3 regions of the Curtobacterium sp. SP.BCp genome follow, and region 1 is predicted to be linked to each of the others. Evidence: predicted binding sites of a transcription regulator. Region 1 holds the regulator's gene; each other region holds the start of a gene.

Region 1 (10,020 bases):
ACGACGCACGAGATCCTCGAGATCGGGGTGTCGTCGCCGGAGCCGAAGCCGACGAAGGGCCTCAGCGTCGGCGAGGTCGGCTACCTCATCACCGGCGTGAAGGACGTCCGCCAGTCGAAGGTCGGCGACACCGTCACGAGTGCGCAGAAGCCCGCGACCGATCCGCTGGCCGGCTACACCGACCCGAAGCCGATGGTGTTCTCGGGCCTGTACCCGATCGACGGCTCCGACTACCCGGACCTCCGCGAGGCGCTCGACAAGCTCAAGCTGTCCGACGCCGCCCTCGTGTACGAGCCCGAGACCTCCGTGGCGCTCGGGTTCGGGTTCCGCTGCGGGTTCCTCGGCCTGCTGCACCTCGAGATCATCACCGAGCGCCTGAGCCGCGAGTTCGGCCTCGACCTCATCACCACCGCCCCGAGCGTGATCTACGAGGTCACGAACGAGGACAACTCCGTGACCGAGGTCACGAACCCCTCCGAGTTCCCCGGCGGCCGCATCGTCGAGGTCCGCGAGCCGATGGTGCGCGCGGCCATCCTCGCGCCGAAGGACTACGTCGGCGCGATCATGGAGCTCTGCCAGTCGCGCCGCGGCTCCCTCCTCGGCATGGAGTACCTCGGCGAGGACCGCGTCGAGATCCGCTACGAGATCCCCCTCGGCGAGATCGTCTTCGACTTCTTCGACCAGCTGAAGAGCAAGACGCAGGGCTACGCGTCGCTCGACTACGAGCCCACGGGCGACCAGGCGGCCGACCTCGTCAAGGTCGACATCCTATTGCAGGGTGAGCAGGTGGACGCGTTCAGTGCGATCGTCCACCGCGACAAGGCGTACGCGTACGGCACGCTCATGACCGAGCGACTCCGCAAGCTCATCCCGCGGCAGCAGTTCGAAGTGCCGATCCAGGCCGCCATCGGCGCACGCATCATCGCGCGCGAGAGCATCCGGGCGATGCGCAAGGACGTCCTCGCGAAGTGCTACGGCGGTGACATCACCCGCAAGCGCAAGCTCCTCGAGAAGCAGAAGGAGGGCAAGAAGCGCATGAAGATGGTGGGTCGCGTCGAGGTGCCGCAAGAAGCCTTCATCGCGGCGCTCTCGGGCGACGTCGAAGAGAAGAAGAAGTAGCGGCTCAGCGGGTGCGCTCGGCGCGCGCCCGCAGGGCTGCCAGGCAAACGGCCGGGAGGCACGCGGCGGCCAGTCCCGCCAGTGCGGTCCGCCAGGTGCTCCACTCCGTCATCGCGACGAACGTGGTCTGCTCGCTCGCCACCACGGACGCGACGGCCGCGCCGAGGGCGAGCAGGACCGCTCCGCCGACGAGCCAGGGGACGACCGGGCGTCGGCGGGAGCGTCGGACGACGACCACGAGCAGCGCGCCGAACAGCAGGACGCCGACGCCGATGCTCGCGACGGCGACCTGCGCGAGCAGGGTACTGACGACCGGGTACCGGTCGACGGGGAGCTCGCTCGTGTACCGGACGGGGAGCGCGGCGCTCGCCTCGTACCGGTCGAGGGCGAGCCGCGCGATGACCGCGATCGCGAAGGCGATCGCGGTGAGGGTGCCCAGCGTCCGCGGGGTGCGGCCGGTCCGAGGTCGGGGGACGGCGGTCGCGGTGGGCACGGACCGACGATAGCGGTGTGGCGGGAGCGATCCGAGCCTCCAGTTCGGGGTTCGCCCGTCAACCTCTGTGTCGTCATCGCGAGGAGGCTGGTCGGCATGCGTTCCCGCGGCAGCTGGGTCGTGACGGTTCGCACCGCCGAGGAGGCTGGTCGGTATGCGTTCCCGCGGCAGCTGGGTCGTGACGGTTCGCACCGCCGAGGAGGCTGGTCGGTATGCGTTCCCGCGGCAGCTGGGTCGTGACGGTTCGCACCGCCGAGGAGGCTGGTCGGCATGCGTTCCCGCGGCAGCTGGGTCGTGACGGTTCGCACCGCCAAGTAGGCTGGTCGGCATGAGTTCCCGCGGCAGCTACCGGACCGCCCTGACGTACGGCGCGGTCGGCGCGACCCAGGCGTCGGACCTCATGACGTACCCGCCGGAGGGCTTCACGCCCACCGAGTCCCGCGCGCGGATCGGCCACGGCGACGCCCGCTTCGAGACCGCCGTGACGCAGGCGTTGTCCTGGCAGATCCAGGAGCGCAGCGGGATCCGCGTGCAGGTCGACGACCAGCCCGACGACGACGAGGTCCGCTACAACCCGGTGACCTTCGACGAGCACGGCGTCCCGATCGCCCCCGCGTCGATCGGCACATCGAAGGTCGAACGGTTCGCGCCCGACGGCACGCCGCTGTTGACCGCGGGGACGACCGCGACGCTCACGATGCACGCGTTCGGGCAGACCGTGCACGCGCCGGTCCGGGTCGTGTCGATCATCGACGAGACGGACCGGAAGGGCTTCGCGTACGGCACGCTCGAGGGCCACCCGCTCTCTGGCGAGGAGTCGTTCGTCGTCGAGCGCACGTCGGACGGTTCGGTCTGGCTGCAGTTGCGGCAGTTCTCGCAGCCGGCGAGCCGGAAGTGGCGCCTCGTGGAGCCGCTGCTCCGCCGGCAGCAGCGGGTCATGGCGGAGAAGTACCTCGCGGCGCTGCGCGGAGACTGACCCCTCCGCGCCTGACATCGCCCACGCCGAGACTCCGCTCGGCGGACAGCTCCGCGGCCCGGACAGCGCGCAGGTGTCCGCGGAGCGGAGTCTCGGTGGCCGCCCGGGCCACTGCCCGTCAGCGCAGGGGCGCGAGCGCGGCGATCGCGTCCTCGATCAGCTGCACGTCCTGCACGCAGTCGCGCGCGACCGCGACCGCACTCGTCGACCGGAGCGCCTCGACGTCGTAGACGCCTGTCGCGACCGCCAGGAACGGGATGCCCGCCACGTCGGCGGCCTCGCCGTCCCGCGGGGTGTCGCCGACGATCACGGCCCGCTCGCCACGGAGCGCAGCGGCAGCACGTCCGGTCACGCCGGCTCGGTCGACCTCTTCGTCGCCGAAGAACGAGTGGGCCCAGTCGAACGCCTCGAGGTCGAACCCCGCGCCACGAAGCTTGACGCGTGCCCGGTGCTCGGAGTTGCCGGTGAGCAGCCCGTTGCGCCAGCCCAGCACGGCGAAGCGTCGGAGGAGGTCGCGGGCACCCGGCGCCGGCTTCCGGTGGTCACCGGCACGGAAGCGTTCGTCGGTGAGGTCGCGCAGGTGCCCGGACACGGTCGGGATGAGTGCGTCGTCGAGGTCGTGCGCCCGGACGTGCTCGGCGATGAGGCCGGCGTCCGTCCGTCCGTGCTGGTGCCCGACGCGCAGGGTGAGGTCACGGCCGACCGCCCGCTCGAGCGCCAGGTGGTACAGGTTGCCCGGCGAGGAGGCGTTCAGCACGAGGGTGCCGTCGATGTCCCACAGCACCGTGGTGGGGACGGTGTGGTGCTCCATGCCTCCATCATGACCGAGAATGGAGTCCATGCCGAGCGCCCTGCCGATCGCCGATCCTGCTCCGTCGGACGGGCTGATCACCCCCGGACCGGGAGCGGGTGACGTCCCGTTCGGCGTCTACGTGCACGTGCCGTTCTGTCGGGTCCGGTGCGGGTACTGCGACTTCAACACGTACACGGCGTCCGAGCTGCGCGGGGTCCGTCGTGACGACTACGCGGGCCACGCGGTGCAGGAGATCCGCTTCGCCGCCTCGGTGCTCGAGCGCTCCGGTGTCCCGCGTCGTCCGGTGTCGACGGTGTTCTTCGGCGGTGGGACCCCGACGATGCTGCCGGCCGACGACCTCGTGATGATCCTCCGCGCGATCGACGAGACGTGGGGCATCGTGCCCGGCGCCGAGGTCACCACCGAGGCGAACCCCGACTCGGTGGACGGCGCATCCCTGCAGACGCTCCGCGAGGGCGGCTTCACCCGGGTGAGCTACGGCATGCAGTCGGCGGTGCCGCACGTCCTCGCCACGCTCGACCGCACGCACGACCCGGAGCGGGTGCCGCTCGTGGTGGACCTCGCGAAGCAGCAGGGCCTCGACGTGTCGCTCGACCTCATCTACTCGACGCCGGGGGAGTCCCTCGCCGATTGGCGGACCTCGCTCGACGCGGCGATCGCCTGTGCGCCCGACCACGTCTCGGCGTACTCGCTCATCGTCGAGGAGGGCACCGCGATGGGGCGGATGGTCGCCCGGGGCGAACTGCCCGCTCCCGACGACGACCTCGCCGCCGACATGTACGAGCTCGCCGACGACGTCCTCGGTGCGGCCGGGTACTCCTGGTACGAGGTCTCGAACTGGGCACGGGGCGAGGCCCACGCGAGCCGCCACAACCTGTCCTACTGGAAGGGTCACGACTGGTGGGGCGTCGGCCCGGGCGCGCACTCCGCGGTCGCCGGCACCCGCTGGTGGAACGTCAAGCACCCGGCCGCGTACGCGAACCGGGTGCTCGCGGGGGAGTCGCCGGCAGCCGGCCGCGAGACCCTCGACGACGAGACACGGTACGTCGAGCGCGTGCTCCTCGCGGCGCGGGTCCGCGGGGAGCTCGCCACGTCGGAACTCCGCCGGGAGGCCCGTGGCCGCGTCGCCGGGCTCATCGCACGTGGTCTCGTGGACGGCTCGGCCGCGGTGCGCGGTCGGGTCGAGTTGACCAGGCAGGGCCGGCTGCTCGCGGACGCGGTGGTCCGCGAGCTGCTCGACTGAGCCCTCGGCGCCCGGGTGATCCGCTACTGCTTGATGAACTCGATCGACAGCGGGTACTTGTAGAAGCGGCCCTGGTTGGCGGCGATCGCGGCGAGGATCGAGAACACGATCACGAGCACACCCAAGATCGGCAGCAGGATCAGGCCGATGAGGATGATCGAGAGCAGGCCGCACACGACTCCGGCGATCGCCGCGGTGATGTGGAAGTTCAGTGCCTGGCGAGTGTGTTCGCGCACGAACTGGCCCCGATCGCGCAGCACGAGGTACGCGACGATCGGCACGAGCAGGCTGAAGAAGATCGCGCCGACGTGCGTCAGGGTCGCCCAGAGTCGCTGGTCCTCGGGGCTCATCGGCTGGGGCGCCTGGTAGTTCGGCGGGTACTGGGGGCCGCCTGGGCCGCCGGGCTGCTGTCCGTAGGTCATGCGGGAAGCGTACCGACGAGCGCCGACGGACGTCCCGTGTTGTCGGCCGTCGGGCGTAGGATCAGCAGTCGACACACGAGAGTGCCAACGCGAACGGAAAGGGGATCGAGTGGTCAGCGAACGCAGCCTCGAGGTCCTCAAGGCCATCGTGCGGGACTACGTCGCTTCCCGCGAGCCGGTCGGGTCGAAGTCCATCGTCGACCGCCACGCCTTCGGGGTCAGTGCGGCGACCATCCGCAACGACATGGCCCAGCTCGAGGACGAGCAGCTCATCGTCGCCCCGCACACGTCGTCCGGACGGGTACCGACCGACAAGGGGTACCGGGTGTTCGTCGACCACCTGGCCGCCGCCCGCCCGCTCTCCAGTGCACAGCGTCACGCGATCGAGACGTTCCTCGGTGCGTCGGGTGACCTCGACGACGTCCTCGGCCGCACGGTCCGCCTGCTCAGCCAGCTGACGAACCAGGTGGCCCTCGTGCAGTACCCGTCGATGGTGCGCGCCCGGGTGCAGCACGTCGAGCTGGTCCGGCTCGGTGACACACGGCTCATGGTCGTGCTCATCACCGACACCGCGCGCGTCGAGCAGCGCGTCGTCGAGAGCGACGTCAGCCTGGACGAGTCGGCGCTCACCGAACTCCGCACGGTCGTCAACGGCGCCACGGTGGGGCTGCTCCTGCAGGACGTGCCCGGGGCGCTCCGGGCGGTGCCGCAACAGCTCCGCCCCGACGTCCAGCCCCTCGCCGGGGTCGTCGTCGCGACCCTCATCGAGCAGGTGGCGGCGAACCGCCAGGACCGCCTGCTCATGGCCGGCGCGGCGAACCTCGCGAAGAGCGAGTCCGACTTCTCCGGCGGACTCTTCCCCGTGCTCGAGGCGATCGAGGAACAAGTCACCCTGCTCCGACTGTTCGGGGAGATGCAGGTGGACGACATCGCCGTGGCCGCGCGCATCGGGGTCGAGAACGCCGAGTACGGCCTCGACGCCACGAGCATCGTCGCGGGCGGGTACCTCGCCGGCGGCGAGGTGGCACGGCTCGGGGTGCTCGGGCCGACGCGGATGGACTACGGCAGCAACATGGCCGCCGTCCGGGCCGTCGCACGGTACCTGTCCAAGCTCCTGGGCGAACATTGACCGGCCCGCACCGCGATCGGCGCGACCCACGCGCACGACCCGCACCGGGCCTCCAGACCGACCGAACCGAAACTCTCTGAGGGATACGTGGCAGACCACTACGACGTCCTCGGCGTCCAGCCGGACGCCTCCGATGCCGACATCAAGAAGGCCTACCGTCGCCTGGCGCGGGAACTCCACCCGGACGTGAACCCCAGCCCGGAGGCCGCCGAGCGCTTCAAGGACGTGACGCACGCGTACGACGTGCTGAGCGACCCCGAACAGCGCCGTCGGTACGACGCCGGACCGCAGGCGGACAGCCCGTTCGGTGGCGGGGCCGGTGGCTTCAGCGACATCTTCGACGCCTTCTTCGGTGGTGGTGGCGGCGGTCGGGGCTCCGGTCCCCGCAGTCGTGCCGAGCGGGGGCAGGACGCCCTGCTGCGCATCGACGTCGACCTCGACGAGGTCGTCTTCGGCACCCACAAGGAGGTCGAGGTCGACACGGCCGTCCTGTGCGAGACCTGCCACGGCTCGTGCTGCGCGCCGGGCACGAGCCCGCGCACGTGCGACATCTGCGGCGGCTCCGGCCACATCCAGCGCCAGGTCCGTTCGCTCCTCGGCAACGTCGTCACGAGCGCGCCGTGCGGCACCTGCCGCGGCTACGGCACCGTGATCCCGAACCCGTGCCCGACGTGCCAGGGCCAGGGCCGCGTGCGTGCCCGTCGCTCGATCCCGGTCGACGTGCCCGCCGGTGTCGACTCCGGGCTGCGCCTGCAGATGCCGGGTCAGGGCGAGGTCGGTCCGGCCGGCGGCCCCTCGGGTGATCTCTACCTCGAGATCCGGGTGCGGCACCACGACGTCTTCAGCCGCGACGGCGACGACCTGCTCGCGACGCTCGAGGTCGGGATGACCGACGCGATCCTCGGCACCACCGCGACGATCGACGGTCTCGACGGGCCGGTCGAGCTCGAGATCCGTCCCGGTGTCCAGAGCGCGGACGTGCTCGTGCTCAAGGACCGCGGCGTCACGAAGCTGCGCGGCGCCGGGCGCGGTGACCTCCGCGTCGGCGTGCAGGTCGTGACGCCGACGAAGCTCTCGCACAAGGAACGCCAGCTGGTCGAGCAGCTCGCGAAGTCGCACAAGGCGACGAAGCCGCAGCTCGCCCGGTTCCAGCAGGGCATGTTCGGCAAGCTCCGCGACCGCTTCTTCAACTTCTGATGGCCTCGCTGTACCTCGTGCCCGCGCTCGACGGCGTGACCGTCGGCGACCAGGTGTCGCTGGGCGGGGCGGAAGGCCGTCACGCGGTGTCGGTCGCGCGGGTGCGGGTCGGCGAGACGCTGCGCCTGGGCGACGGGAACGGCACCGTGGTGACCGGACCGGTGGTGACCACCGACCGCGACGCCCTCGTGCTCGAGGTCACGGCGGTGGACGTCTCCCCGGCGCCGTCGCCCACGCTGACGCTCGTGCAGGCCCTGGCCAAGGGCGGTCGCGACGAGATGGCCGTGCAGGCGTCGACCGAGATCGGCGTCGATCGCATCGTCCCGTGGTCGGCGGCCCGCAGTGTCTCCCGGTGGGAGGGGGCGAAGGTCGAGAAGGGCCGTGCGCGGTGGGAGGCCATCGCGCACGAGGCCTCGAAGCAGGCGATCCGTCCGCGGGTGCCGGCCGTCGAGGCGCCGGTGACGACCGCGCAGCTCGTGGGGACCGTCGGCGTCGGACGGGCGGTGCTCGTGCTCGACCCGGTCGGCGACGTCCGGCTCTCCGCGTGGGAGCCGCCGGCCGACGTCGAGGACATCGCGCTCGTCGTCGGGCCCGAAGGCGGCATCGACGGCAGCGAGTTCGACCGGTTGGTCGCCGCGGGCGCCGTGCGGGTGCGACTCGGCGACACCGTGCTCCGGACCTCGACCGCGGGTCCGGCGGCACTGTCGATCCTCCAGACGCGGCTCGGGCGCTGGTAGGCCCGCCGTCGGCGGCGCGTTCTACGATGGGGACATGAGCACCAGCACGCCCAGCGTCTTCTCGAAGATCATCGCGCGCGAGATCCCGGCGATCGTCGTCGCCGAGGACGACCGCGTCATCGCGTTCGAGGACATCGCGCCGAAGGCTCCCGTCCACGTGCTCGTCGTCCCGAAGACCGAGCAGTACCGCAACGTGACGGAGCTCGCCTCCGGGGACCCCGACCTCCTCGCCCACGTGGTCGCCACCGCGCAGCGCATCGCCGACGAGCGTGCCGGCGGCCAGTACCGTCTCGTGTTCAACACCGGCGAAGCAGCCGGTCAGACCGTGTTCCACGTGCACGCGCACGTACTCGCAGGTGAACTGCAGGAAGGCACCCTTGCCGGATAACGAACCACTCGAGCAGGACGCCACGTCCGAGCTCACCGTCGACGGCATCGCCATGGTGCAGCTGCTGGGTCCGCAGGACCGGCTGCTCAAGACCGTCGAACGTCAGTACCCCGGGGTCCGCGTCGTCGTGCGCGGCAACGAGGTCAGCCTCACCGGCCCGGAGCGCGACGTCGCCCGCGCCCGAGCCCTCGTCGACGAACTCGTCGGCATGGTCAAGCGCGGTCAGGACATCGGCCCTGCCGACATCCCGATGTCGGCGCGCATCCTCGACGACGACCGCAAGCCGTCGGACACCTTCGGGACCCCGATCGTGTCGAGCCGGGGCAAGTCGGTCCGCCCGAAGACCGACGGCCAGCGGGCGTACGTCGACGCGATCGACGCGAACACCATCACGTTCGGGATCGGACCGGCGGGTACCGGCAAGACGTACCTGGCGATGGCGAAGGCCGTGCAGGCGCTGCAGCGGCGCGAGGTCACCCGCATCATCCTCACGCGTCCGGCGGTCGAGGCGGGCGAGCGGCTCGGGTTCCTGCCCGGCACGCTCACCGACAAGATCGACCCGTACCTGCGGCCGCTGTACGACGCCCTCAACGAGATGATGGACCCCGAGCTCGTGCCGAAGCTCCTCGCGGCCGGCACCGTCGAGGTCGCGCCGCTGGCGTACATGCGCGGGCGGACGCTCAACGACTCGTTCGTGGTCCTCGACGAGGCGCAGAACACCACGCCCGAGCAGATGAAGATGTTCCTCACGCGCCTCGGGTTCGGGTCGAAGATGGTCGTCACGGGTGACATCACCCAGGTCGACCTGCCCGGCAACCTCTCCGGGCTCCGGCTCGTGACACGGATCCTCGACAAGGTCGACGACATCCACTTCGCCCGCCTCGGCAGCGAGGACGTCGTCCGGCACACGCTCGTCGGGCGCATCGTGGACGCGTACACCGTCTACGACGAGGAGCGCCTCGCCGAGCAGGCCGGATACCGTCCCGGCGGTCGCGGCTCGGCAGCGGAGGGCAACCCCGCCGGCGTCAACCGCGCGGAGCGTCGCGGCCGTCCGCCGCAGGACCGGCAGCGCTCCCCGTACCCGCAGAACGACTCCCGAGGAGGGAACCGGTGAGCATCGAGCTCAACAACGAGTCCGGGGTGGAGGTGGACGAGGCCGCGATCCAGCGCCTCGCCTCCTTCGCGCTCGACGCGATGCACGTCCACGCCGACGCGGAGCTCGCGATCGTGCTCGTGGACGAGGGCGCGATGGAGCAGCTGCACGTGCGGTGGATGGACGAGCCCGGTCCGACCGACGTCCTGAGCTTCCCGATGGACGAACTGCGCCCGGGCACCGAGGACGACCCGACGCCCGCCGGACTCCTCGGCGACATCGTGCTCTGCCCGCAGGTGGCGGAGGAACAGGCGAAGACGGCCGGACACTCCACGACCGACGAGATGTTGCTGCTCACGTGCCACGGGATCTTGCACCTCCTCGGCTTCGACCACGCGGAGCCGGAGGA
Region 2 (10,020 bases), 1.7 Mb from region 1:
GTGGAGAGCGACGCCTGATCCACACCCCGGCCCGTGCGCAGGCGGAGCGCCTAGGCTGATCCGTCATGAACGGACCGCTGATCGTGCAGAGCGACCGCACGGTGCTGCTCGAGGTGGCACACCCCGACGCCGAGGACGCGCGCCACGAACTGGCGGTGTTCGCGGAGCTCGAACGTGCCCCGGAGCACGTGCACACCTACCGCATCACGCGGCTCGGTCTGTGGAACGCCCGGGCCGCCGGGCACGATGCCGAGGCGATGATCGACACGCTCGAGCGGTTCGCGAAGTTCCCCGTCCCGCAGAGCGTCACGGTCGACGTCCGCGACACGGTGTCCCGCTACGGCCGGCTCGTCATCCGGCGCGAGGAACGGCCGGACGCACCCGCGATCGCGAACTCCCCCGGCGAAGAACTCGAGCGCCAGCCGATGCTGCTCCTCACCGCCACCGACCCGGCGATCCTCGCCGAGGTCACCCGGTCGAAGCGCATCAAGCCGCTCCTGGGCAACCAGCGCTCCCCGGAGGAGATCGAGCTCCAGCCGTGGGCCCGCGGACAGGTCAAGCAGGAGCTCGTGAAGCTCGGCTGGCCGGCGGAGGACCTCGCGGGCTACACGCCGGGTCAGCCGCACGCGATCGACCTCGCGACCGCCGACTGGCACCTCCGGCCGTACCAGGAGCAGGCCGTCGACACCTTCTTCGCGCAGGGCTCGGGCGTCGTCGTGCTCCCCTGTGGTGCCGGCAAGACGCTCGTCGGTGCCGGAGCGATGGCGACCGTCAAGGCGACCACGCTCATCCTCGTGACGAACACCGTCTCCGCGCGGCAGTGGCGGGACGAGCTGCTGCGGCGGACCAGCCTGACCGAGGACGAGATCGGCGAGTACTCCGGCTCCGTGAAGGAGATCCGGCCGGTCACGATCGCGACGTACCAGATCCTCACCGCGCGGCGGAAGGGCGAGTACACGCACCTGTCGCTCCTCGACGCGCTCGACTGGGGGCTCATCGTCTACGACGAGGTCCACCTCCTGCCGGCGCCGGTGTTCAAGCTCACGGCCGACCTGCAGGCGCGTCGCCGCCTCGGCCTGACCGCGACGCTCGTGCGCGAGGACGGACGCGAGGGCGATGTGTTCTCGCTCATCGGGCCGAAGCGCTACGACGCCCCGTGGAAGGAGATCGAGGCGCAGGGCTACATCTCGCCGGCGTCCTGCTACGAGGTCCGCATCGACCTGCCCCACGGCGATCGGCTCGAGTACGCGGCGTCCGGCGACGACGAGCGCTACCGCCTCGCCGCGACGACGCCCGCGAAGACCCCGGTCGTGCGAGAGCTCATCGAGAAGCACCGGGGCGAGCAGATCCTCGTCATCGGGCAGTACATCGACCAGCTCGACGACCTCGCTGCGTCGCTGGACGCCGCCGAGATCACGGGAGCGACGCCCGTCGACGAGCGTGAGCGACTCTTCCAGGCCTTCCGCACGGGTGCGATCGACGTGCTCGTGGTGTCCAAGGTCGCGAACTTCTCGGTCGACCTGCCCGACGCGACCGTGGCGATCCAGGTGTCGGGCTCGTTCGGCTCCCGGCAGGAAGAAGCGCAGCGCCTCGGACGGCTCCTCCGTCCGAACAAGGACGGCCTGCCGGCGTCGTTCTACACCCTCGTCACGCGGGACACCGTCGACCAGGACTTCGCGCAGAACCGGCAGCGGTTCCTCGCCGAGCAGGGCTACTCGTACACCATCCTCGACGCAGACCAGGTGGCGGCCGCCGCGTAGCGGCCTCCTTGCGGGGGTTCCCGAAGGGCGGCCTGGAGGCGCGGTGCCAGCCCGCACCGCGCCTCCAGGCCGTCCCGTGCTCACGCACGCACCGCTCACAGGAAAGCCACAAGGAACGGTCAGAAGATGGGCGCATGAGCGATGGCCCCAAGATCCTGATCGTCGACGACGAACCGAACATCCGCGACCTGCTGACGACCTCCCTGCGTTTCGCCGGCTTCGCCGTGCGTGCCGTGGGCAACGGCGCGCAGGCCATCTCCGCCGTGCTCGAGGAAGAGCCGGACCTCATCATCCTCGACGTCATGCTCCCCGACATGAACGGCTTCGGCGTCACCAAGCGCCTCCGGTCCTCGGGCTACACGTCGCCCATCCTGTTCCTCACCGCCAAGGACGACACCGAGGACAAGATCACCGGCCTCACGGTCGGCGGCGACGACTACGTGACCAAGCCGTTCTCGCTCGACGAGATCGTCGCCCGCATCAAGGCCATCCTCCGTCGCACCATGAACGACGAAGAGGACGCCATCATCCGTGCCGGCGAACTGACGATGGACCAGGACACCCACGAGGTCACCATCGGCGACGCGCAGATCGAGCTCTCCCCGACCGAGTTCAAGCTGCTCCGCTACCTCATGCTCAACCCGAACCGGGTGCTCTCCAAGGCGCAGATCCTCGACCACGTGTGGGAGTACGACTTCAACGGCGACGCGGGCATCGTGGAGTCGTACATCTCGTACCTCCGCCGCAAGCTCGACCAGTACTCGGCCGAGCCGGTCATCCAGACCAAGCGCGGTTTCGGCTACATGCTCAAGGCGGCGAAGGCCTCCTAGGCGCAGGTCTTCACGGCGGCCGTCCGGTTTCACCGGGCGGTCGCTGTCTATCGTTGGGACAGCATGCACACGCGAATGAGCCGCTGGTGGGACGGGATCTCCCTGCGCACCAAGATCACCGGGATCACGGTGCTCCTGGTCGCGCTCGGCCTGCTCGTCGCCGGGCTCGGCACGATGACCGTGCTGTCGACCTACCTCCTCACCCAGCTCGACGACACCGTGAAGCAGACGACGGAGCAGCTCGAGGGCCAGAACATCAGCGACGGCAAGCAGTACTGCGAACTGTCGGTCGTGCTGTCGCAGCGTGCCTACGTCGCCGCCTACAACGCCGACGGCGACCAGATCTGCCAGACGAAGACCAGCAGCCGGCCCGACATCCGGATGCTCGACTTCGCGCAGGCCTCGCAGAGCACGCAGCGGTTCTCGCTCTACGACAGCGCACACGACCACGAGTGGCGCGCGCAGGTCATCCCCGCCGCGCTGCAGAACCGGTCCGACGGCACCACCGAGACCGGGTACGTGCTCGTCGCGGTCTCGAGCGCCGACAACGACCAGACGATCCTCCGCTTCACCGTCATCTTCCTGTTCTTCGGCATCTCGGTGATGCTGCTCGGCGCCATGCTGACCAGGCTCCTCGTGACGGCGACCTTCGACCCCTTGCGCGACGTCGAGGACACCGCTGCGCGCTTCGCCGCCGGGGACTTCAACCAGCGACTCGAGGCGGACACCCCGAACACCGAGGTCGGGCGCCTCAACCGCTCCCTCAACGCCATGCTCGAGCGCATCGACACCGCGTTCGAGGACCGGGAGCGCACGATCGACCAGATGCGCCGGTTCGTCGGTGACGCCTCCCACGAACTCCGGACGCCGCTCGTCTCGCTCCGCGGGTACGCCGAGCTGTACCGCATGGGTGCCCTCCGCAAGGAAGAGGACGTCGCCCAGGCCATGGAGCGCATCGAGAAGGAAGCCCAGCGCATGGGGCTCCTCGTGCAGGACCTGCTCCAGCTCGCCCGCATCGACGAGTCGAAGCCGCTCGAGCTCGGCCCGGTCGACCTCGTGTCGATCGCCCGCGACTCCGCGCTCGACACCATGGCGTCCAACCCCGACCGCGAGATCCAGGTGCTCGTCGAGGACAGCGTCACCGGCGAGAGCGTCCCGCAGGCCGTCCGCCCGGCGATGTCCGAGACCGGCGAGGTCCCCGCGTCGCCGACGTCCGCCTCCGCCAACACGACGGGACCGATCGCGTTCTCGCGCCAGACGATCGCCCGGCTCCGTGCCCGTCGCAACCGTGCGATGAGCCTCGACGCCGCGCCGACCGACGAGACCACCCCGCTGCCCACGGTCGTGCTGCCGAAGCGCCCGCCGATCGTCCTCGCCGAGGAGAACAAGATCCGGCAGGTCGTGACGAACCTGATGGGCAACGCGATGCGCTTCACGCCGTCCGACGACCCCATCGAGATCGGCATCGGCGTCGACGAGGAGCGCGGGCTCGCGAACATCGACGTCATCGACCACGGCGAGGGCATCCCGCCGCAGCTCCGCGACAAGATCTTCCAGCGGTTCTGGCGTGCGGACACCTCGCGGGCACGCGACACCGGCGGCTCCGGGCTGGGGCTCGCGATCGTGTCGGGCATCGTGCAGGCACACCACGGGTCGGTCGAGGTGTTCGACACCGAGGGCGGCGGCGCGACCTTCCGCGTGTGGCTCCCCCTGCTCCCCCGCGACTGGGTGCCCCCGGTCCCCGAGGCCGCCCCCGCCCCCTGACCCCCACGCTCCCGCCCGACGCGCGACCCCGGTTGGTCGCACGACATGCCGCTCAACTCCGGTCGTGCCGACATGTTCTGCGACCAGTCCGGCTCGCCGACGGCAGGTCGTGCGACCAAGCCGCCGCTCACGCGACCCGTCGAGCGTCCCGCCGAACGACGAACGCCTGCCGAAGCCGTTCGAAGAGCACAGCCGGGCGCGATGCATCGGCGCGGGTGGCGTGGATGACGAGCCAGTCGTTCACCGCGAGACCGTTGTCCCGACGCTGGTCGTGCTCGAACGCTGCACGCTCGCGGTGGTGCGCGCCGTCGTACTCGAGCGCGATCCGGTACTCCGGCCAGGCCATGTCGACCCGAGCGAGGAAGACACCGCGCGCGTCGGACACCTCGACCTGGAGCTGGGGCTCCGGGAAACCGGCATCGACGACCGCAAGCCGGAGCCACGTCTCCATCGCCGAGTCCGCGCCCACCCGCACGAGGTCGAGCACCTCCCGTGCCGCTGCGTTGCCGTGACTTCCCGGGCGGATCGCCGCGATGAGGTCGTCGACCGTCAGCAGTCCACCGGGTCGGACGAAGTGGTCTGCGACCGCGACTGCCTGGTGCACCGTGAGGAGACCGACGCTCTCTCGCCAGGCCTGTGCGGGAGCGCTGACGCGGACGCCGTCGCGGACCACCGTGTCGACCGGAGCGCGATGCCGGTGTCCCGTGACACCTCGTCGCCGCATCAGTGGACCGGTGCCGAAGGTCGACACGTGCACCAGCTCGCCGACCCCCCGTCGAGGGAGCGGTGCACCCCACACCGCGAGTGCGGACGTGTGGCTCACGTGCTGGTCCGGGCGCAGCACCAGACCCACAGCACGGACCAGCGGGAGCGTCGGGTCGGTCGTGCGGACGCCGTGGGTGGGGCGGAGCAGGTCTCCACGGCGGAGTCGGTTCGCGCTGGCCCCGGCCGCGGTGGCGTCACGGACGAGGAAGCCCGCTCGGTCGAGCTCGGGCGGAAGCGAACGGGGGTGGGTCATGCCGGGAGTATCGCCCCAGGGTATGTCCGCGGGCTCCCTCGGGACGCGACCTGTGGAGAACTGGGCGAGCCGCGCCTCCCGTGCGGAACTCGGTGGTCGCGCAACGTGCCGTGCACGGAACGCCGTGGTCTCACGAACTGTCGCCTACCGGCGACGAAGCCGACACGTTTCGCGACCAACCGGCGGCACCCACCCCGCACGCGCACCCCGCACGCGGAGCGCCCCCGCACGCCGAGCGCCCCCGCACGCCGAGCGCCCCGCACGCGGAAGGGCCCCGCACGCGCAGCGTGCGGGGCCCTTCCGGCTACCGGGACTAGAAGTCCATGCCACCCGTGGGGTCGCCGGCCGGCATGGCCGGGGCCTTCTCGGGCTTGTCGGCGACGACGGCCTCGGTCGTGAGGAACAGACCGGCGATCGACGCAGCGTTCTGCAGCGCCGAGCGCGTGACCTTGGCCGGGTCGATGATGCCCGCGGCCACGAGGTCGACGTACTCGCCGGTCGCGGCGTTGAGGCCGTGACCCGACTCGAGCTCGCGGACCTTCGCGGCGACGACGCCCGGCTCGAGACCGGCGTTCAGCGCGATCTGCTTGAGCGGCGCGTCGATGGCGACGCGGACGATGTTCGCACCGGTTGCCTCGTCACCCTCGAGGGAGAGCGACTCGAGCGCGACGGACGCCTGGATGAGCGCGACGCCACCACCGGCGACGATGCCCTCCTCGACGGCAGCCTTCGCGTTGCGGACGGCGTCCTCGATGCGGTGCTTGCGCTCCTTGAGCTCGACCTCGGTCGCGGCACCGGCCTTGATGACGGCCACGCCACCGGCGAGCTTCGCGAGGCGCTCCTGGAGCTTCTCGCGGTCGTAGTCGGAGTCGGTCGCCTCGATCTCGGAGCGGATCTGACGGACGCGGCCCGCGATCTGCTCGTCGTCGCCGGCGCCCTCGATGATCGTGGTCTCGTCCTTGGTGATGATCACCTTGCGGGCCTTGCCCAGCAGGTCGAGCGTCGCGTTCTCGAGCTTGAGGCCGACCTCTTCCGAGATGACCTGGCCGCCGGTGAGGATCGCGATGTCCTGCAGCATGGCCTTGCGGCGGTCGCCGAAGCCCGGGGCCTTGACGGCGACGGACTTGAAGATGCCACGGATCTTGTTCACGACGAGGGTCGCGAGGGCTTCCCCGTCGACGTCCTCGGCGATGATGAGGAGCTGCTTGCCCGCCTGGATCACCTTGTCGACGACCGGGAGCAGGTCCTTGATGTTGGAGATCTTCGAGTTGACGATGAGGATGTACGGGTCCTCGAAGACGGCTTCCTGGCGCTCCGGGTCCGTGACGAAGTACTGCGACAGGTAGCCCTTGTCGAAGCGCATGCCCTCGGTGAGCTCGAGCTCGGTGCCGAAGGTGTTCGACTCCTCGACGGTGACGACGCCTTCCTTGCCGACCTTGTCGATCGCCTCGGCGATGAGCTCGCCGATGGTGGTGTCGGCGGCCGAGATCGACGCGGTCGCGGCGATCTGGTCCTTGGTCTCGATGTCCTTCGCGTTGGCGAGGAGCTGGTCGGAGACGGCGGCGACGGCCTTCTCGATGCCGCGCTTGAGCGACACGGGGTCGGCACCGGCGGCGACGTTGCGGAGGCCCTCGCGGACGAGCGCCTGGGCGAGCACGGTCGCGGTGGTCGTACCGTCACCGGCGACGTCGTCGGTCTTCTTCGCGACCTCCTTGACGAGCTCGGCGCCGATCTTCTCGTACGGGTCGTCGAGCTCGATCTCCTTGGCGATGGAGACACCGTCGTTCGTGATCGTGGGAGCGCCCCACTTCTTCTCGAGGACGACGTTGCGGCCGCGCGGGCCGAGCGTCACCTTCACGGCGTCGGCCAGGGTGTTCAGGCCGCGCTCGAGGCCACGACGGGCCTCCTCGTCGAAAGCAATGATCTTAGCCATGTGAGTTTCTCGTCCCTCCCGGACGTCGTCATGGGGGTCGTGCTGGCACTCAACGTGAGCGAGTGCCAACGCCGATTCTGGCACTCGCCGGGTGCGAGTGCAACACAGCAGGGAGGCACGGGTCGACTTCCCAGGTCGGGTCCGCTGCGAGCGCACCGGCACGAGCACCACCGACCCAGTCCGGGCGCACATCAGCACGAGCACCACCGACCCACTGCGGGCGCGCCTCCGCGGACACGACGAACGCGCCGCCCCCGAGGGGACGGCGCGTTCCGGTGTGGTTCGGTGACTCAGGCGGGGCGGACCGCCTCGGCCTGCGGACCCTTCGCGCCGGTGCCGACGTCGAACGTGACCGCCTGCCCCTCCTCGAGGACCTTGTAGCCCGACATGTCGATGGCCGAGTAGTGCACGAACACGTCCTGGCCACCCCCATCGACGGTGATGAAGCCGAAGCCCTTCTCGGCGTTGAACCACTTGACCGTTCCGTTGGCCATGATTGTTGCTCCCTGCGGTGGTGCTGCTGCGATCGACGGCGCCGTCGGTGCGACACCTGGCAGTGACTCTTGCGCACGGAGGTCGATCCGACAAGAGGTGTGACGTCGTTTCACGTCCATTCCGTGCAATCGCAACGCGCCGGAAACACGTTCGTCACGAAAACACACGGAATGCGCTCGGGAATGCCCCTCAGCCGGTGTAGTCGGACCCCAGGACGACGCTGACGTCGGCGTTCGGGAAGGCCGTCGACAGCTGCACGGCGGTGGTGCCGAGCGACTTGGCGATGCCCTGCGCGACCGCAGCCGACTCGGCCGAGCGGTAGTACACGATCGTCTGCGTGGTCCCGGTCGTGCCGGCGTCGCCCGTCGAGGTGATCTTCCACCCCGCCCCGGTCAGCGCCGTGCTGGCACGACCGGCGAGCCCGGTCGTCGTGGTGCCGTTCAGCACGACGACGCTCGTGGTGCCCTGCTGCGCCGGGGTCGCGGCGGACGCACCCGCTCCGGAGCCCGACGACGCGGACGGCGTCGAGGACGGAGACGGCTTCGCGGTCGCGGACGCCGAGGCCGAGGAGGTCGGGGACGAGGCGCCCCCGCCGGAGTCGTTGCCGTCCGAGAGGCCGGTGGTCGCCAGCCCGAGCCCGAGGACGCCGAGGCCGACGAGGACTCCGGTGGCGAGGGCTGCCCACGCGAACACGATCCAGCCGCGGCCCCGACGCTGGGGGCCGCGGTGCGCACCGACGCGCGGGCCGTCGGTGGCGTCGTCGAACCGGTCTCGGGGGAATCTCTCGGTCATCGGTCCTCTTCACGGGGTTCTGGTGCGGCTCCGGGGAGCGCGAAGCTGCGCCCCGCCCGCGCCGTGACGCGGGCGTGCCGGAGTCGTTGCAGTCGGGTGACGAGCTGCGGGTCGTACGCGAGCGCCGCCGGGGAGTCGATCACGCGGTCGAGCACCTGGTAGTACCGAGCCGGCGACATGTCGAACTCGACGCGGATCTCCGCCTCCTTCGTGCGGTCGTGCCGCGCCCGGTCGTGCTCGAAGGCGAGCACGTGCAGGTCGAGCTCACTGAGCGCGTCTGCGGGGGTGGTGGTCACGACGGTCCGATCACGAGGTGGTGGCGCGAGGCGGGTGGTACGGGTCTCGCACATCGTAGGGGTGCCGCGTCGCCGGACCCTGGCACGCCGCTGGACTGTCGCGAAGCCGGTCACAGGTCCCGGAGCCACCGCACCCGGGTCCCGAACGGGTCGCACACCGCGACCGCGACCCCGTCGAGCGAGACGGTCGCGAACGCGTCCGGGTCGTCCCGGTCGACGTCGGCGGGCAGGGTCAGCGCGACACCGTCGAGGATGCCGGTCCGCTCGAGGGCGATCCAGTGCACGCCGCGCTCCGCGAGACGGTCGACGACCCGCTGCCGGTCCGCACCCGGCACGTACACGAGCGTCCCCGTCGTCAGGACCACCGGCTCGCAGCCGTCCGGCAGGTGGTCGAGTGCGCGGTCGAGGTCACCTGGAAGGGTCCCCCGCAGTCGGACGGGAGGCACGGCGAGCGCCGCGGACGCCGCCGCACGCATCAGGGCGGTCCGGTCCGTCGCCTCGGGCGGGACGGCCTCGACGAGACGGTCGAACGCCCCCGGCTCGGCCAGGTCGATCGGGTTCGGGTCGAGGGCCACGCGGCCGGCGACGGCGATCGGGCGCGCTGCCGGAGCGGGTACGGCACCGCGGGCCTCGGCGACGAGGTGGAGCACGGGACCGTCGGGGGTCGCGGTGTGCATCCGGACGCGCTCCGACCCGTGCTCGACCAGGGTGAGGTCGAGTGTGACGCGGTCCGGGATCGAGCAGAGCCCCGCCGCGGCTCCCGCGTCGACGAGGCCGAGCGGCTGCGACGACCTCGCGGCGAGCGCCGCGAACAGCGGGACGACCGGCGCGGCCCGGCGCGGGTCGTTTGCCTGCACCGTGGCGGACGGGAGGCGCGCTGCCAGGGCGAGCCGTGCCTCCCGGTCGAGTGCGCGGAGCGCGTCGGGGTCCCGCGGGTCCGCGCCCAGCCGCCGGGCGACCGCGAAGACCAGCTCGGGCTGTCGGCGCTGCTCCGGGACCGAGTCGAGGAGCGCGACGAGCTCGTCGTCGAGCGACCGTGCCCACGCGGCGTAGGACGGGGAGACCCCTTCGATGCGGTCGGCGTAGGCGCGGTAGCGGTCCCGCGTCGTCACGGGCGGTGCATCCCGACGTG
Region 3 (10,020 bases), 1.4 Mb from region 1:
CCGCCGCGACGCGGCTTCAGACGACGACGGAGCCGAGCATCCGGTGCGCGATCGAGATCGACTCCCCGCTCAGTGCCGAGAGCGGCGACGACAGGAACGCGACGAGGTCGGCGATCTGCTGCGGGCTCGACTCGCCGCCGGCTCCGCGCTGCACCTCCGACGAGGGCTCGTCGGTGACGGTCCCAGGGTTGACCACGTTCACGGCGACGCCGGACCCGGCGCACTCGTCAGCGAGGTTCTTCGCGATGACGTTCGTCGCGGTGTTCCGCAGCGACGCGGTGATGTTGCCCGCGATGTAGGCGTTCTGGCCGCTCACGACGACGACCCGACCGAAGCCCGCCTCCCGCTGGTGGGGGAGCACGGCGTTCGCGACGCGGAGGAAGCCGAGTGCCTTGCCGTCGATCGCCTCGGCGACCTGCGCGGGGTCGGACCCCCGAGCCGGGTCGAGGGTCTGCGCGCTCGGGGCGGCCGTGACCACGAGCACGTCGATCCGCCCGTGCCGCTGGAGCACCGACGCGACGCCGGCGTCGACCGAATCCTGCGACGCGGTGTCCATCGCCACGCTGCCGTCGTCGTCCCCGGCGCTCCGGGAGGCCACCACGACGGTCGCCCCCTCGGTCCGGAGCCGTTCGGCGACGGCACGACCGATGTAGCCCTTCCCTCCGACGACGAGCGCGACACGTTCCGAGAGTTGCAGGTCCATGCCGGCCACGCTACGCGCGGCCCGTCGGGCCGGTGCCCGCGCGATCCGGCCACACCCGCCGCGCGATCGGGCCACTCCCGGACGGCCGCTCAGTGCGGCGCGCCGACCATCGGCCGAACCGAGCGGTCCTCGGACGAAGCGGACCGCGCACCACTGATCAGGAGGCGACATGACCGACCGACAGCAGCCCCCGGGGAGCGACCAGGAGCTCAGCCCGACGGCGGACCACGGCGAGCAGTCGTACCGCGGGTCCGGCAAGCTCACGGGCAAGCGGGCGGTCATCACCGGCGGGGACAGCGGCATCGGCAAGGCCGTCGCGATCGCCTTCGCCCGCGAGGGTGCCGACGTACTCATCAGTCACCTCCCCGACGAGGAGGACGACGCGCAGGACACGAAGCGCTGGGTCGAGGAGGCGGGGCGGACGGCGGTCCTGCTGCCCGGCGACGTCAGCGACCCCGCGTACTGCCGGTCCGTCGTCGCCACCGCGGTGGAGCAACTCGGCGGGCTCGACGTCCTCGTGAACAACGCGGCGTACCAGATGACGCACGAGACGATCGAGGAGATCAGCGACGCGGAGTGGGACCACACCCTCGCGACCAACCTCAGCGCCTCCTTCCACCTCGTCAAGGCCGCGCTGCCGCACCTCGGCCCCGGCTCGGCGATCATCGGGTCGAGCTCGGTGAACTCGGACAACCCGAAGCCCGACCTCGCGCCGTACGACGTCACGAAGGCGGGCGTCGCGAACCTCTCGGCAGCGCTGGCGCAGCTGCTCGGCCCGCGTGGCATCCGCGTCAACAGCGTCGCGCCCGGGCCGATCTGGACGCCGCTGATCCCCTCGACCATGCCTCCGGAGGAGGTCGAGCAGTTCGGGAAGCAGACCCCGCTCGGCCGTCCCGGACAGCCCGCCGAGCTCGCCCCGGTGTACGTGCTGCTCGCGAGCGACGACGGCAGCTACGTCTCCGGTGCGCGCGTCGCCGTCACCGGCGGTACCCCGATCCTCTGAAGCGCACCACCGAACGAAGACAGGAGCACGATCTGTACTTCCACAAGCAGGAACTCCAGTTCAAGTCCACGCCCGACAAGCCCGACGCCGTCTACGCGCGCAAGCTGCAGGAGGTGCTCGGCGGTCAGTACGGCGAGATCACCGTCGCCCTGCAGTACCAGTTCCAGGCGTGGAACATGCACATGCCCGGCAAGTACCGCGACCTGGTGTTCGGCATCGGCGCCGAGGAGATGGGCCACGTCGAGATGCTCGCGACGATGATCGCGCAGCTGCTCGAGAAGAGCCCGCTCGGCATCACCGAGGACGCCGTGCAGGACGACCCGACCGTCGCGGCGATCGTCGGTGGCACGGACGTCCAGCAGGGCATCGTCGCCGGAGCCGGCGCACGTCCGGTCGACAGCAACGGCAACCCCTGGCAGGGGTCGTTCATCACCGCGAGCGGCAACCTGCTCGCCGACTTCACGGCGAACGCGAACGCCGAGATGCAGGGCCGCGTGCAGGTCGCGCGGCTCTACCACCAGACCGACGACGCCGGGGTCCGGGACCTCCTGTCGTTCCTGCTCGCGCGCGACACCATGCACCAGAACATGTGGGCGACGGCCGCCGCGGAGCTCCGCGAGAAGGGCATCGAGGACTTCCCTGTGCCGAGCAACTTCCCGCAGGCGAAGGAGAACCAGGAGGTCAACTACCAGTACCTCAACTTCTCCGACGGCAAGGAGGCGGCGAACGGCCCGTGGGCGAGCGGCCCCTCGTTCGACGGCAAGGGCGAGTACACGTACCACGACGGTCCGACGACCTCGTCGCCGATGCCGCCGCCCACGCACCCGGACGTCCGGTTCTACGGCACGACCGAGCTCCCGAACGTCGTCGAGAAGACGGCCGGCACGGTGCAGGACAAGCTCAACAAGGAGTAGTCGCGGAACGGGACGCGCGCGTTCCGACGTGGCACCCGTCGATCGACCGGTGCGATGTCGGAACGCGCGCGTTTCGTTGACTGATGGGGCGGACGGACGGGAGGCGCGTTGCCGCTGAGCGGGGCGCGCCCGTCCGTCATGCGGTCACCGCGCGGTCGTCGCGATCGTCCCGGTCTCGCCCGCCGGTTCCGGCGGCGGGGCGAAGACGCCGTCGTAGAGCCGGACGACGCTCCACCCGGCCGTGAGCGCCGCCGTCCCGAGGACGGCGGCCACCCACGGCACGAACCCGGAGAACGCGCTCGGTGCGACCACCCACGCGAGGAACGCGCCGACCGTGCTGCCGGTCGCCCCGAGCACGAGGGCGACCCGCCTGTCCAGACTCGTCGCGGTGAGCGCGGCGGTCACGGCCCCGATCGCGAGCAGCGCGTTCAGGAGTGCTGCCATCGCGCCTCCGACCTACTCGGAGGCCCCGCCGCCGACGGCGAGCTGCTGGGACCCGCTGCCCACCGCGACCTCGATCTTGCGCGGCTTCGCCGACTCCTTGACCGGGATCGTGATGCTCAGCACACCGTTGTCGTAGGTCGCGGTGATGCGTCCGGCGTCGAGGTGGTCGCCGAGGGTCAGCTGGCGGACGAACGTGCCGGGCTGCCGCTCGCGCGTGATCCACTGCGAGCCGTCCGGGGCGCCGAGGGTGCGCTCGGCGCGGATCGTGAGGACCGAGCCGTCCACGTCGACGTCGACGCTGCCCGGGTCGATGCCCGGCAGGTCGACGTCGAGGACGTAGTGGTCCCCGGTGCGGTACAGGTCCATCGGCATCGAACGCGGTCCGCCGGCGCTCCCGAGCAGGGATCCGGCGAGGCGGTCGAGCTCGCGGAACGGGTCGAAGTTCATCGTCATCGTCGTCAACTCCTTCACGTGATCCTCGTTGAGTCCCCTCGACTCAACTGCCATCCGTTCTAGCACTCGAACCCAGAGAGTGCCAACAGTGCGCTCCGAGGACGCTGAGGGTCAGGCGAGGAGCGGCTCGAGGCGGTCGGCTCCACGCTGCAGGAGCGGCAGGAGGTCGCCGGGGGAGTCGATCCGGGGCGCCGCGGCGGACAGCGTGAGTCCGGCGACCAGCAGACCGTGCTCGTCGAGGACCGGGACCGCGAGGCACCCGAAGCCGGACCGGAACGCGCCGACCTGCCGGACGACCTCGGTGCCGCCGTGCGCGTGCAGTCGCCCCATCGCGCTCGCCCCGGGGTCTGCGCGGAGCCCCCGCTCGTCGAGGAGCGGGAAGTCGGGGTCCACGTCGACGTCGGCCAGCCCGGAGGCGTCGTACCGGGCGAGGTGCACGCCGGCGCGGACGCTCGACCGGACCTCGGCGAGGACGGACCGCACCGCGCGTGACAGCGGCGGGAGGGACGGCGCTGCCCCGAGCCCGGCCAGCTCGGCGACCTTGTGCCCGAGGGCGAAGCCCCGCAGGTCGGACAGGCGGACCAGGTACTCGTCCTCGACGAGGAGCGTGATGAGCCGGTAGGTCGTCGCCCGTGGCATGCCGAGTGCCTCGGACACCTGCTGCGCGGTGGTCCCCGGCCCCGATGCGGCGACGGCCTCGAGCACGGCGAAGGCGTTCTGGATCGCCTTCGGCTGGCGTGCGCGCAGGCCGGGGTCGCTCACGGCCGGTCGCCTCGGCCGGTCCGGTCGGGGTCGTCGGGGCGCAGCCGGGAGGCACCCAGGAGGTCCGTCTCGACGGGCACGTCCCACACGGCCCGGCTCCTCGCGCGCCGCCACGGACGCCGTCGGGTCACGACCGCGAAGGCGAGCAGGACGACGGCGACCACCCCGACGACCAGCGCGACGGCGGGCCACCGGTCGCTCGTCGCCTCGACCCCGGCGTAGACCACGAGGACTCCCGTCAGGAGCGCCGCCGTCACGACCGCGACGGTCGCGACCCGGGCGGTCAGCTCGCCGATCCGACGGAGGAACACCGGCGCGGCGACGCAGGTGAGCGCGTAGGCGACGAGGTACCCGAGTGCGGCGACGGCGAGTTCGGTCTCCATGAGCGTCCACGTCGCGACGCCCGCGGTCAGTCCTGCGACCGGGACCGCGGTCAGGACGACGCTCGCCACGATCCCCGCGACGAACGGCGTCCGGAAGCGCGGGGACGTCCGACCGAACGCACGGGGGAGCACGCCCTCGCGGCCCATCGCGAAGAGCACCCGGACGAGCGCGGTCGTCGAAGCGATCGCGCACGCCGCGAACGAGGCCGCGATCGCGAGGTCGAGCACGCACCCGACCCAGCCCACACCCGAGGCGACGGCGAGCTCGTTCACCGGCGAGGCGCTCGTCGCGAGTTCTGCTCCCACCGCCGCGAAACCGGACTGCTGGGCCACGGCGCTGCCGAGGTAGAGGACGCCGGCGAGCAGGACGGTCCACGAGATCGCGCGCGGGATCGTGGCGAACGGGCGGCGGGCCTCGACGCCGAGCACCGACGCGCTCTCGAAGCCGACGAACGCGGTGACGGCGAGTGCGGTCCCGACGGAGAACGGCGCCGGCATGACGGGGCCGAGTGCGACCGCCCCGAGGTCCGGCGGTCCGCTGCGGGCCAGCAGGGCGATGACGAGCACCGCGATCACCGCCACCGAGACGGTCTCGACGAGCAGCGTCAGACGGGTCGACAGCCGGACGCCGACGGCCGTCACGGCGAACACGACGGCCCCCGTGACGAGGACCACGAGCACGGTGACGAGCACACCGCCGTCCCCGAGCGGGACGAATCGCGACAGCAGGTACTCGAGGTAGTAGCCGGTCCCCGTCAGCGAGAACACCGCGATGCACCCCGAGCCGAGGAGCAGCGCTGCACCGCACACCACGCCCGCGACCGGTCCGAGGCCGAGGGACACGTACGTGTAGAGGGATCCAGGGCCCGCGACGCGGCGGACGAACTCGTTCACGGTGCGTCCGACCAGGAACGAGAGCGCCATCGCCGCCAGCAGCGACCACGTCGCACCGCTGCCGGCGACGGACGCGACGAGCACCGGGATCGTGGTCGCGGCGGCGGACGGGGCCACCGCGGAGACCGACTGCGAGAGCACGTCGACCGGCCCGACACTGCGTCGCGAGAGTCCGTCGACGGGCGAACCCGCACCGACGCCCGGCACCCGGGGCGGGTGGGCTATCGCACGGTCGAGGGCGGTCACCCGGCCACGGTAGGGCCCGCGCGTTGCCCCGGTGTGGCGGCCGTGTTTCGGGCAGGTACCGGCGGAACGGGACGCCGGCGACGGAGGTGTCCCGTTCGGGTGCGACCGGGTTTCACCTCGGCGGTACGTGGCCGCAACGGCGGCGCGGGACCGTGGTGCCGACCCCCGAAGCCACCCGAACCGGAAGGCCACGATGTCCAGCATCACGAAGGACCCCGCGTCACTCGGAGCGCTCCCCGCCCCGCACGGCCGGACCATGCACGGCTCCCTCGGCGTCACCGCGATCGTCTTCATGGTCGTCGCGGCCGCCGCACCGCTCACGGTCGTCGGCGGCGCAGCCCCGCTCGGCATGCTGCTCGGCAACGGCGTCGGGTTCCCGGCGCTCTACGCCGTCTCGGCCGTGGTGCTCCTGCTGTTCTCCGTCGGGCTCGCCGCGATGACCCGTCACCTGCCGCGGCCCGGCGCCTTCTTCACGTTCGTCGGGCACGGACTCGGACGTCCGGCCGGCGCGGGGGCCGCGACGCTCGCCCTCCTGACGTACACGACGATCCAGGTGGCCGTGCACGCGTACATGGGGTACCTGCTCGGCGTCACCGTCGCGGGCCTCGGCGGGCCGGACGTGCCCTGGTACGTCTGGTCGCTCGCCGTGGTCGTGCTCGTCGGCGTCCTCGGGTACCGGCACATCGACCTGTCGAGCAAGGTCCTCGGGGTCCTGCTCGTCGCCGAGGTCGGCATCGTGCTCGTCCTCGTCGCCGCCGTGGTGTTCCGGGGCGGCGCCGACGGGCTGTCGCTCGCGCCGTTCGCGCCGTCGCAGGTGGTGTCCGGCTCGCCCGGTGTCGGACTGATGTTCGCGATCGCGGCGTTCATCGGCTTCGAGGCCACCGCGATCTTCCGCGACGAGGCGAAGGACCCCGACCGCACGATCCCCCGCGCGACCTACGCGGCCGTGATCGGCATCGGGGTCTTCTACACCCTCGCGTCGTGGGCCCTCGTGATGGCCTGGGGGCCGGACGGGGTGCTGGCCGAGGCGGCGGAGGACCCGGGGTCGCTCATCCTCACCACGGCGGCCCGGTACATCGGCGGAGTCGGCGAAGCGGTCCTCAACGTCCTGCTGCTGACGAGCATGTTCGCCTGCGTCCTCTCGTTCCACAACGTCATCACCCGCTACCAGCACGCGATGGCGAACGCCGCACTGCTCCCCGGTCGCCTCGGCCTCGTGCACCGACGACACGCCTCCCCGCACACCTCGAGCGTCGTCCAGACCGTCACCGCCGTCGTGTTCACCGCGCTGTTCGCCGTCCTCGGCCTCGACCCCGTCCTGCAGGTCTTCAGCTGGTTCTCCGGCGTCGCCACGCTCGGCATCGCCGTGCTCATGGCGGCCACGAGCCTCGCAGTCGTCGTCTACTTCCGCCGCAACCGAGCCGACCTCCGCGTCTGGAACACCGTCGTCGCGCCCCTGCTCGGCTTCGCGGGGCTGGTCGCGTCGGCCGTCCTGATCTGGGCGAACTTCCCGACCCTCGTCGGCGACGTGGACGCAGCCGGGCACAGCGTCTTCGGCGTCGTGAGCACCGTGCTCACCGGCCTCGTGGTGGTCGTCCCCGCCGTCGGGACCGTCCAGGCCCTGGTGCTGCGTCGGCGACGACGCGACCGCTACGAGCTGATGCTCGACCGCCTCGAAGCGGAGCAGTGAGCGGCACCGACCGGCGGCGTCCCGCCAGCAGGACCGACCGACAGCACCGACCACCCGGTCGGCGTGAGCCGACCCACCGACCCACACCGTGCCTCCCGACCGAACGCAAGGAACCACGCGCATGACCATCACCGAACCGACCGTCCCCGCCACCTCGACCACCCACCCGCTGGCGAGCCTCACCGCCCCGGAGATCACCCGGATCCGCGACGTCGTGACGGCGCAGCCGGACTGGACCGACACCACCCGGTTCGCCTACGTCGGTCTCGCGGAGCCGCACAAGCGCGACGTCCTGGCATGGCAGGCCGGGACCGGCGCAGTCCCGGAACGGTGCGCCCGCGTGATGCTGCTCGACATGGCGACGGGCCGCTCGACCGACAACGTCGTGTCGATCGACGGCGGCACGGTCCTGCGCACCGACGTCCTGGACGGCTCGCGCGGTCAGCTCCCGGTGCTCATCGAGGAGTTCGACGCCGTCGGCGAGATCGCGGCGGCCGACGAGCGGTGGGTGGCCGCCCTCGCGGCACGCGGGCTCACCGTCGAGGAGGTCAAGTGCGTCCCGCTGTCGGCCGGGTACTACGACCTCCCCGAGGAGGAGGGCCGACGCATCCTCCGCGTGCTCGCCTTCCGGCAGGACCACCCCGCCGACCACGTCTGGGCACACCCCGTCGACGGGCTCTCGGTGTACGTCGACGCGGCGAACCGCACCGTCACCCGGATCGTCGACGCCGCCGGCATGCCCGTCCCCGCGACCTCGGGCAACTTCGACGACCCGGAGCTCCAGGGCGAGCCGCTCGACCTCAAGCCGATCGTCATCACCCAGCCCGAGGGACCGTCCTTCACGGTCGACGGTGAGTTCGTCGAGTGGGCGAACTGGCGGTTCCAGGTCGGGTTCGACCCGCGCGAGGGGCTGGTGCTCCGCCAGCTCTCCTGGCAGGACGGCGACCGGCTGCGCCCGATCGTGTACCGCGCGTCGATCGACGAGATGCTCGTGCCCTACGGGGACCCCTCGCCCGTGCGGTTCTGGCAGAACTACTTCGACACCGGCGAGTACCTCTTCGGCCGCTTCACGAACTCCCTCGAGCTCGGCTGTGACTGCGTCGGCGAGATCCGCTACTTCGACGCCGTCCTCGCCGACGAGCTCGGCAACCCGCAGACCATCACGAACGGGATCTGCATGCACGAGGAGGACTTCGGCACGCTCTGGAAGCACGAGGACATCTACACCGGCTCGCACGAGGTCCGCCGGTCCCGCCGCCTCGTGATCTCGTTCTTCACGACCGTCGGTAACTACGACTACGGCTTCTACTGGTACCTCTACCTCGACGGCACGATCGAGTGCGAGGCGAAGCTCACCGGCGTCCTGTTCACCTCGTCCTACCCCGGCCGGGACGCCGACGGATCGGACTACGGGTTCGCGTCCGAGGTCGCCCCCGGGCTGGGTGCGCCGTACCACCAGCACCTGTTCTCCGCGCGGCTCGACATGACCGTGGACGGTCTCACCAACGCCGTGGACGAGATCGACGCGGTCCGGATGCCGGTCGGACCCGGCAACGAGCACGGGAACGCGTTCACGAAGCGGGCGACACGCATCGCCTCGGAGTCGACGTCGGGGCGGCTCGCGGACGCGTCCCGTGGCCGGACCTGGTTCATCTCGAACACCGAGGAGCGCAACCACCTCGGCCGGCCGACCGGCTACGTGCTGTACCCGCAGGACGCCCCGGTGCTGCTCGCCGACGACTCGTCCTCGGTCGCGTCGCGCGCCGAGTTCGCCCGCAAGCACCTCTACGTCACGCAGTACGACCCCGCCGAGCAGTACGCGGCGGGTGACTTCGTGCACCAGAACCCGGGCGGGGACGGCGTCGCGCGGTACGTGCAGGCCGACCGGTCGCTCGACGGTGAGGACATCGTGCTCTGGCACACCTTCGGTCCGACGCACTTCCCCCGCCCGGAGGACTGGCCCGTGATGCCCGTCGACTACGCGAAGTTCACCCTGAAGCCGTACGGGTTCTTCCCGCGCAACCCCGCCCTGAACGTGCCGGCCGCGGTGGCGGCCGCCACGGAGGCGCACTGCGCGCACCACACCGGGCACTGAGGTGACGGACGTCCTCGGGCTGGTCGCCGTCCTGCCGGCGTCCGCCGGAGCGTGCTGCACGGTCGGGGCGTGGCGCCCCGGCCGTGCGGTCGACGTCGTCGCGGCGATCACGATGGTCGCCGCGATGGCAGACGGCCTCCTGACGCCCCGCGTCCTCCCCGGAGCCGCCTGGTTCCTGGTCCTGGTCGTCCTGGCGGTGGCGCTCGCCGCGGTCGACCGGTCGCAGCGGAACGGCGCGCGTGCGGACCGGTCCGCGCGGCTGCACGCGGCGCTCGGGTTGCTGGTGATGGGCGCGATGGGCGTCGGGATGTCGCACGACGGTTCGATGCCCGGCATGCACGACCACGGCGGACCGGTCGCCGCGACGTGGGCGGTCGTGCTCGCCGGGCTGACCGCCGGGTACCTCGTCCTGACGGTCGCGGAGGTCCGCGGC

Evidence for each region. Region 1 encodes HrcA, which represses chaperone genes, less so after heat shock. Its sites were predicted from a motif close to TTNGCACTCGNNNNNNNCGAGTGCNAA; they were not measured.
Region 2: the regulator HrcA is predicted to act here: its motif matches at 7,348-7,374, upstream of groL (chaperonin GroEL).
Region 3: the regulator HrcA is predicted to act here: its motif matches at 3,577-3,603, upstream of ACRQ4C_RS00680 (Hsp20/alpha crystallin family protein).

The regions. Positions count from the first base shown of each region.
Region 1 is NZ_CP194338.1:1,552,453-1,562,472, forward strand. Features, by position in the region: gene lepA (translation elongation factor 4) at 1-1,119, shown strand, start outside; gene ACRQ4C_RS07510 (hypothetical protein) at 1,124-1,612, opposite strand; gene ACRQ4C_RS07515 (DUF1990 family protein) at 1,941-2,588, shown strand; gene ACRQ4C_RS07520 (HAD family hydrolase) at 2,707-3,399, opposite strand; gene hemW (radical SAM family heme chaperone HemW) at 3,428-4,645, shown strand; gene ACRQ4C_RS07530 (DUF4870 domain-containing protein) at 4,669-5,067, opposite strand; gene hrcA (heat-inducible transcriptional repressor HrcA) at 5,177-6,196, shown strand; gene dnaJ (molecular chaperone DnaJ) at 6,284-7,393, shown strand; gene ACRQ4C_RS07545 (16S rRNA (uracil(1498)-N(3))-methyltransferase) at 7,393-8,130, shown strand; gene ACRQ4C_RS07550 (histidine triad nucleotide-binding protein) at 8,165-8,518, shown strand; gene ACRQ4C_RS07555 (PhoH family protein) at 8,508-9,632, shown strand; gene ybeY (rRNA maturation RNase YbeY) at 9,629-10,020, shown strand, end outside.
Region 2 is NZ_CP194338.1:3,270,479-3,280,498, forward strand. Features, by position in the region: gene ACRQ4C_RS15605 (helicase-associated domain-containing protein) at 1-18, shown strand, start outside; gene ACRQ4C_RS15610 (DNA repair helicase XPB) at 66-1,760, shown strand; gene ACRQ4C_RS15615 (response regulator transcription factor) at 1,895-2,590, shown strand; gene ACRQ4C_RS15620 (sensor histidine kinase) at 2,654-4,354, shown strand; gene ACRQ4C_RS15625 (endonuclease domain-containing protein) at 4,482-5,372, opposite strand; gene groL (chaperonin GroEL) at 5,686-7,305, opposite strand; gene ACRQ4C_RS15635 (cold-shock protein) at 7,596-7,799, opposite strand; gene ACRQ4C_RS15640 (LytR C-terminal domain-containing protein) at 7,990-8,592, opposite strand; gene ACRQ4C_RS15645 (DUF3263 domain-containing protein) at 8,589-8,888, opposite strand; gene ACRQ4C_RS15650 (DUF2332 family protein) at 8,999-10,000, opposite strand; gene ACRQ4C_RS15655 (GNAT family N-acetyltransferase) at 9,997-10,020, opposite strand, start outside.
Region 3 is NZ_CP194338.1:134,491-144,510, forward strand. Features, by position in the region: gene ACRQ4C_RS00660 (SDR family NAD(P)-dependent oxidoreductase) at 17-703, opposite strand; gene ACRQ4C_RS00665 (SDR family oxidoreductase) at 873-1,706, shown strand; gene ACRQ4C_RS00670 (manganese catalase family protein) at 1,739-2,620, shown strand; gene ACRQ4C_RS00675 (hypothetical protein) at 2,765-3,064, opposite strand; gene ACRQ4C_RS00680 (Hsp20/alpha crystallin family protein) at 3,077-3,517, opposite strand; gene ACRQ4C_RS00685 (helix-turn-helix domain-containing protein) at 3,629-4,279, opposite strand; gene ACRQ4C_RS00690 (APC family permease) at 4,276-5,802, opposite strand; gene ACRQ4C_RS00695 (APC family permease) at 5,996-7,492, shown strand; gene ACRQ4C_RS00700 (primary-amine oxidase) at 7,614-9,587, shown strand; gene ACRQ4C_RS00705 (hypothetical protein) at 9,589-10,020, shown strand, end outside.